3 regions of the Rhizobium sp. BR 250 genome follow, and region 2 is predicted to be linked to each of the others. Evidence: riboswitches for the same ligand, from Rfam matches in the RefSeq annotation. Region 2 holds a riboswitch; each other region holds the start of a gene.

Region 1 (2,264 bases), on a different contig from region 2:
GGTATTTCGCCCGACGGTTCGCTTTATGCCATTTCCGACAAGGTGGAATTCGGCAAAAGCGCCATCTATCTGCTGCCTTCGGCGGGCGGCGCGCCGCGATTGATGACGAAGAACCTTCCTTCCTACTGGCATGGCTGGTCTCCCAACGGGAAAGGTTTTGCCTATTGCGGCATTCGCGATCAGGTTTTCGATATTTATTCCATGGACATAGACAGCGGTGTTGAAACACGCCTTACCCATGGTGAAGGCCGCAATGACGGGCCGGATTATTCGCCGGATGGCGCGTGGATCTATTTCAATTCCAGCCGCACCGGGCTGATGCAGATCTGGCGGGTGCGGGTGGATGGCTCTGCCGTCGAGCGCATCACCGACAGCGCCTATGGCGACTGGTTTCCGCACCCGTCTCCGAAGGGTGACAAGGTGGTGTTCGTTTCTTATGACGGTGATGTCTTCGACCATCCGCGCGATCTTGATGTGCGGGTGCGGCTGATGGATATGGATGGCGGCAATGTCGAAACGCTGTTTGAGCTTTTTGGCGGGCAGGGCACGATGAACTCCCCCAACTGGTCACCGGATGGGGATGAGTTCGCTTATGTCAGATATTTCCCGGTGGGGTGATGCGATTCTGACGAGGTGGTGTACCCCCTCCCGTCATGCTGGACTTGGTCCGGTATCCAGCCAGCCCAAGTCATTGGGCTGAAAGGATGCCCTCCGCTGCGTGAGAGCCGCGTCGGCTGGATTCCGGCTCAAGGCCGGAATGACGGAGGTGAGGAGCACGGTCATATTGTCGCGCGGCCTTGGCGATACTTGCGTTCGCAAGCCTTTTTGCCCATAGCTTTACCAGTCAGGTGCCCGCCCTTGCGGCGGGAGAATCGGGAATCCGGTGAGAGACCGGAACGTGCCCAACGCTGTGAGGCGGATGCTCTTTTTCTCATGCCACTGAAGCAATTCGGGAAGGCGAAAAGGGGCGGATGAAGCTTAGTCAGAAGACCGGCCTGGCAGGATAGACCGAACCGCGCGGACGGCGGCAGGTTGCTGAAAAAGTGCGTCGTCGCTGCAAACCGGCATGGTTTCGGCACCGGCGCGCCCGCATTGTTGGGGATAAACGATGCCGACCGAACCGCCTCTAACCACGTCGCCTGACGTTAACCCATTTAGTCACGCACTTTCGCCCGTCCGCCCGTTTTCCGGGGAGGAGCGCGAGGCGATCTACCGCGCCATCGAGACGCGGCGCGATGTGCGCGACCAGTTCCTGCCGGACCCGCTGCCGGATGATCTCGTCGAGCGCCTCCTGAAGGCGGCGCATTCCGCACCTTCCGTCGGTTTCATGCAGCCATGGAACTTCACCCTCGTCACCGATGGCGCCGTGCGCCAGGCGGCATGGGTGGCCTTCAGCCGCGCCAATGAGGAGGCGGCGGCGATGTTTGCGGGGGAAAAGCAGGCGCTTTATCGCAGCCTGAAGCTCGAAGGCATCCGCAAGGCGCCGCTCAGCATCTGCGTCACCTGCGATCCCACGCGCGGTGGCAAGGTGGTGCTGGGCCGCACCCACAATCCGCGCACGGATGTCTATTCCACCGTCTGCGCCATCCAGAACCTCTGGCTCGCCGCCCGCGCCGAAGGCATCGGCGTCGGCTGGGTCAGCATCTTCCATGACAGCGATGTTCGCGCCATTCTCGATATCCCCGAGCATATCGAGATCGTCGCCTGGCTGTGCCTTGGGCGGGTCAATGAGCTCTATACCGAGCCGGAACTGGCGGTGAAGGGCTGGCGCCAGCGTGTGCCGCTGGAGGAACTGGTGTTTCGCAACCGCTGGGGCGGGCGGTAAGGGAGTTAGACGGTCTGTGAGTGACGTGGAGCCTTGCCGCTTGTTTCTTCTCCCCGCCGGGGAGAAGGTGGCCCGAAGGGTCGGATGAGGGGGCACGCTCTCCGAATATCTCGACCCTTGTCACCTCATCCCGCTGCCGCGGACTTCTCCCCGGCTGGGAGAAGAAGCAAGTGGTACCTGCCCGGATCCAAAACATATGTCACTGCTGCGGCTGAATGCCCTTCAATGCCGGGTTCTTCAGGTCGATCCGGCCCGTCTGGTCCGGCAGGAATTTCGGGCCGATAACGCGCACCTTGGCGTCGTTCGGATCATAGTCGCGCTCGGGCACGGGCTGTTCCGGTGGCTTGGCGGCCTGTTGCTGTTCGGCGGGTTTCTGCTGCTTGTCGCCACTCTTGTCACCTTGGGGTGATGGAATGGTGGTGATGCTGGAATAGGGCTT
Region 2 (2,264 bases):
TGAAACATCAGCACCCGGGCTGCCATATCAGAATTCTATCCCGGCCTGAGCCTTCACGCCGGCCTTGAAATGATGTTTCACCAACGTCATTTCCGTCACCATGTCGGCGGCGTCGATCAGCGGCTGCTTGGCGTTGCGGCCGGTGACGATGACATGCAGATCGGGCCTGCGGTTGGAAAGCGTTGCGACGACCTCTTCCAGCGGCAGGTAATCGTAGCGCAGCGCGATGTTCAGCTCGTCAAGGATCAGCAGGCCGATGGTCTCGTCGGCCATCAGGGTTTTGGCCTCTTCCCAGGCCTTTGCCGCTGCCGCGACATCACGCTTCAGATCCTGTGTGTCCCAGGTGAACCCTTCCCCCATGGTACGCCAGACGACTTTGTCGCCAAAGAGCGTCAGGGCCTGCTGTTCTCCCGTCGACCATGCGCCCTTGATGAATTGCACGACGCCCACCCGCCGCCCGGTGCCGAGCATGCGCAATGCCAGGCCGAAAGCGGCCGTGGACTTGCCCTTGCCGGGGCCGGTGTTGATCATCAGCAGGCCTTTTTCGATGGTCTTTTCCGCAACTTCGGCATCCTGCACCGTCTTGCGGTTGACCATTTTCTGCCGGTGGCGTTCGGCTTCGCTGTCGCTGATGTCGCGGGTCATCGCCTTTTCCTTCTCATCCAGCGGCGCGGGACCTTATGCCCCTGCCATTCGGAGCGGCGACTATACTCAATTTGCCGCACCCGGCAATGTGCTGGGAAGGGGCGTGCGGCATTGACCCTCACACCCGTTCAGCCTAAGGGTAAGGGACTGACGGTCTTTTCCCGGCAACGGGAAAAGCTAAGAGGGAACACGGTTCCACCCCGATAACGGGTCATTCCGTGGCTGCCCCCGCAACTGTAAGCGGTAAGCCCGCACCGTAAAGCCACTGGACCTTTGTGATCGGTTCGGGAAGGCGGTGTCTGGGTGTTGATCGAGCCGCAAGCCAGGAGACCTGCCGTTTCAGGAAAAAACGTCTGCCGGGCGGGGTGCTCCGGTCAGTCGGTCAGATCGAACAGCCGGTTTGCGCCTGTCCGCACACCGTTTTCGATATCCGCACCCCGATGAATTTTAACTTGGCGCGGGAACGGGACGGTTTGGATATTTCAGCGACATCTTCATGTGCAAACGCGAACGTGCAGGGCGAAACGACGCCCGGCGTGACCGTCTTCGTTTGCCGCAGCTGTCGCGATGACGCTGATCCCACTGCCGAACCGCGTCCCGGTTCGCGTCTTGCCGATGCCGTCATCGCAAAGGCGGAGGAAACCGGCATTGCCGTTCGTTCCGTCAATTGCCTTGCCAATTGCAAGCGTGGCCTCAGCGCCGTGCTGCGCAGCGCCAATGGCTGGTCTTATGTGTTTGGCGGGCTGACGCCCGATGATGCGGAAGACCTGCTGACGGGCGCGCGACTGCTTTCTGCCGCATCCGATGGCCTGATGCCCTGGCGTGGCCGCCCCGAACCCTTAAAGTGCGGCATGGTGGCGCGCATTCCCCCATTCGATTTTACCGAGGAGAGATCATGAGCACCCTTCTGGACCGCGTTCCCTGCACCATCGTCACCGGCTTTCTGGGGGCCGGAAAAACCACGCTGCTGCGCGGCCTTCTCGAAAAGCTGGATGGCAAGCGGCTCGCCATCATCGTCAATGAATTTGGCGATATCGGCATCGACGGCGAAATTCTGAAAGGCTGTGGCATTGAAAGCTGCCCGGAGGAAAACATCGTCGAGCTGGCCAATGGCTGCATCTGCTGCACGGTGGCGGATGATTTCCAGCCCGCCATCGAACAGATCCTCAGCCGTCAGCCGAAGGTGGAGCATATCCTCATCGAGACTTCCGGTCTTGCCCTGCCGAAGCCCCTGGTGCAGGCCTTCCAGTGGCCCGCCATCAAGAGCCGCGTGACTGTTGATGCCGTGGTCGCCGTGGTGGATGGTGCGGCGCTCGCCGAAGGTCAGGTTGCCCACGACATGGAAGCGCTTGCTGCCCAGCGCGCCAATGATGAGGCACTTGATCATGACGATCCGGTCGAAGAGGTCTTCGAGGATCAGGTCGCCTGCGCCGATCTCATCGTGCTCACCAAGGCCGATCTTCTGGATGATGCCGGCCTCGACAAGGCCAGGGCGCATATCCTTGACCATCTGCCGAAGGCGGCGAAGATCGTTGTCGCTTCGAATGGCGCCATCGATCCCGCCGTGCTGATCGGCCTCGGCCTTGCGGTGGAAGAAGATATTGAAAACCGCCGCACCC
Region 3 (2,264 bases), on a different contig from region 2:
GGGGTGGCGATATCACGCGAACGAATGGTGTTTTCTGCGGCAGTGCGGCGTCGGCCTCGCCGCGCTCGATGAGATCGATCGCGTCGTCGCAACCGCGATGCTGTTTCCCTATGATGAGGGTTTCGCGACACTCGGCATGGTCATCGTTTCCCCGCGCCTGCAAGGACAGGGCGTGGCGCCATGGCTGGTGCGGCGGCTTGTGACGAAATTCCCCGCCGTATCGCTCCGGCTCAATGCCACGGACGAGTCGAGGCGGTTATTTGCCGGGCTGGGTTTCACCGGAGAAACGGAAAAAGTGCATCTGTTTCGGGGAAAGGCGCAATGCCCGGCGGAGATGTCGCCCATTGGCAGAAAACAGAAAATTGAGCCGCTATCCGAAGAACACCTTGCCGATGTGGCTGACCTGGACCGGGTGGCTTTCGGCGTTTTGCGCAGCAGTGTCCTGTCGCGCCTTCTCATGGAAAAGACGGGTTATGGCCTGTTTGAGGCTGGCCGGCTTGTCGCCTTTGCGCTGCGCCGGGCGGCGGGGCGAGGCCACATCATCGGTCCGGTCGTTGCCGTGGAGGAAATGGATGCGATTGCGCTCGTCAGGCGGCATTTTGTCGATCTGGAAGAACAGCTTGTCCGTCTCGATGCCGTGCGCGACAGCGGTTCCTTCGCTGATTTTCTCGCGCAATCCGGCTTGGTGGCGATCGAAACGCTGACGACCATGACGAAAGACGAACCGCAGCCCATGGGCTCCGGCACGGCGAGAATTTTTGCGCTGGCCGGTCCTTCCCTGTTCTGACTTTGTGCTGAGCTGCGACACGATCGCAATTGACGCCCCGCCTCTTGCCCCTTATGTGAGAAAGCGACGGTTCCTGCAGCCGAAAGGCGAAGGGATTAATAGGGAACATGGTGCGGGCGATTTTTTCGTTCAATGCCGTGGCTGCCCCCGCAACTGTAAGCGGATTGTCGTTCATCCCCGTGACGCTTGAAGGCGTCATGCCACTGTATTCTCCGGAATACGGGAAGGCAGGTGAGTGACGCAAATCCGTGAGCCAGGAGACCTGCCGTCAAAATATAAACCATCGTTACGGGCGGGGAAGCCCGGAAGAGGAGATTGTAATGTTATTTCATAACATTTCGTTTGCGTCCTATTACCGTTCTCCGTACAAGACGTCCCGCTGTTGCTGCGCGTTCTGACGCCTGCTGCTCTGGAATAAGTTTTACTTTCGACTGGAGAACACATGTTTCATTCTAGACGCCTGCCGGTCCATGCCGGCTTTCTGGCCGCCGTGCTTTCGGCTTTGCCTGTTGTCAGCGCCAATGCTGCCGAAACCACCTATCCCCTGACGATCAACAGCTGCGGCCAGGAGATCACCTTCAAGCAGGCTCCCGCCCGCACCGTATCCGTCGGCCAGAGCACGACCGAGGTTCTTTACCTGCTCGGTGTTGCTGACAAGGTAGTGGGCACGGCATTGTGGATCGGCCCGGTTCTGAAGGGTTATGAGGAGGCCAATGCCAAGGTCGAACGGCTGGCCGATAATGATCCGAGCTTCGAGGCGGTTGTCGGCAAGAAGCCGGACCTCGTCACGACGCAGTTCCAGTGGCAGATCGGCCCGGAAGGTGTTGTCGGTACGCCGGCGCAATTCGCCGAACTCGGCATTCCCGTCTATACCTCGCCTGCCGATTGCGTCGGCAAGGACAATTCCGGCGGTGGTGATGGCGTGCGCAACACGGGCTTCACCATGGAGCTGATCTATCAGGAAATCCGCGACCTTGCCAAAATCTTCAACGTGCAGGATCGCGGAGAAGACGTCGTTGCCGACCTGAAAAAGCGCGAGGAAGCCGCCCGCGCCAAGATCGCCTCCGCGAATGGCAAGCTTTCCGCCGTCTTCTGGTTCTCCAGCGCCGAACTGGATATCGACCCCTATGTCGCCGGCCGCAACGGCGCTCCCGGTTACATCATGTCCGCGCTCGGCCTGAAGAATATCATCGAAAGCGATGAGGAATGGCCGACCGTTGGCTGGGAAACCATCGCCAAGGCCAATCCGACCGTGATCGTGGCCGGCAAGATGGACCGCCGCCGCTTCCCGGCCGACGATATTGCCGTCAAGCGCAAGTTCCTGGAAACCGATCCCGTGGCCAGCATCATGCCCGCCGTCAAGGAAAGCCATGTGTTCGACATGGATGCGCAGGCGATGAACCCGACCATTCGCACTATCGAAGGTATCGAAACGCTGGCCGAGGCTATTTCGGCCGCTGGCCTCGCCAAGTGAACC

The links. Region 2 has a riboswitch for cobalamin ahead of QD336_RS10670 (DUF1636 family protein). Riboswitches for the same ligand answer to the same signal wherever they lie in the genome.
Region 1: linked by a shared signal. The riboswitch ahead of bluB (5,6-dimethylbenzimidazole synthase) and the one ahead of QD336_RS10670 (DUF1636 family protein) in region 2 are both predicted to bind cobalamin.
Region 3: linked by a shared signal. The riboswitch ahead of QD336_RS11345 (ABC transporter substrate-binding protein) and the one ahead of QD336_RS10670 (DUF1636 family protein) in region 2 are both predicted to bind cobalamin.

Annotation. Positions count from the first base shown of each region.
Region 1 covers NZ_JARWKW010000001.1:168,345-170,608, forward strand. The annotation lists gene QD336_RS00855 (TolB family protein) at 1-618, shown strand, start outside; cobalamin riboswitch at 830-1,013, shown strand; gene bluB (5,6-dimethylbenzimidazole synthase) at 1,109-1,825, shown strand; gene QD336_RS00865 (DUF2865 domain-containing protein) at 2,025-2,264, opposite strand, start outside.
Region 2 covers NZ_JARWKW010000005.1:291,268-293,531, reverse strand. The annotation lists gene QD336_RS10680 (cobyric acid synthase) at 1-26, opposite strand, end outside; gene cobO (cob(I)yrinic acid a,c-diamide adenosyltransferase) at 28-645, opposite strand; cobalamin riboswitch at 780-998, shown strand; gene QD336_RS10670 (DUF1636 family protein) at 1,158-1,544, shown strand; gene cobW (cobalamin biosynthesis protein CobW) at 1,541-2,264, shown strand, end outside.
Region 3 covers NZ_JARWKW010000006.1:62,059-64,322, reverse strand. The annotation lists gene QD336_RS11350 (GNAT family N-acetyltransferase) at 1-787, shown strand, start outside; cobalamin riboswitch at 838-1,071, shown strand; gene QD336_RS11345 (ABC transporter substrate-binding protein) at 1,230-2,261, shown strand; gene QD336_RS11340 (FecCD family ABC transporter permease) at 2,258-2,264, shown strand, end outside.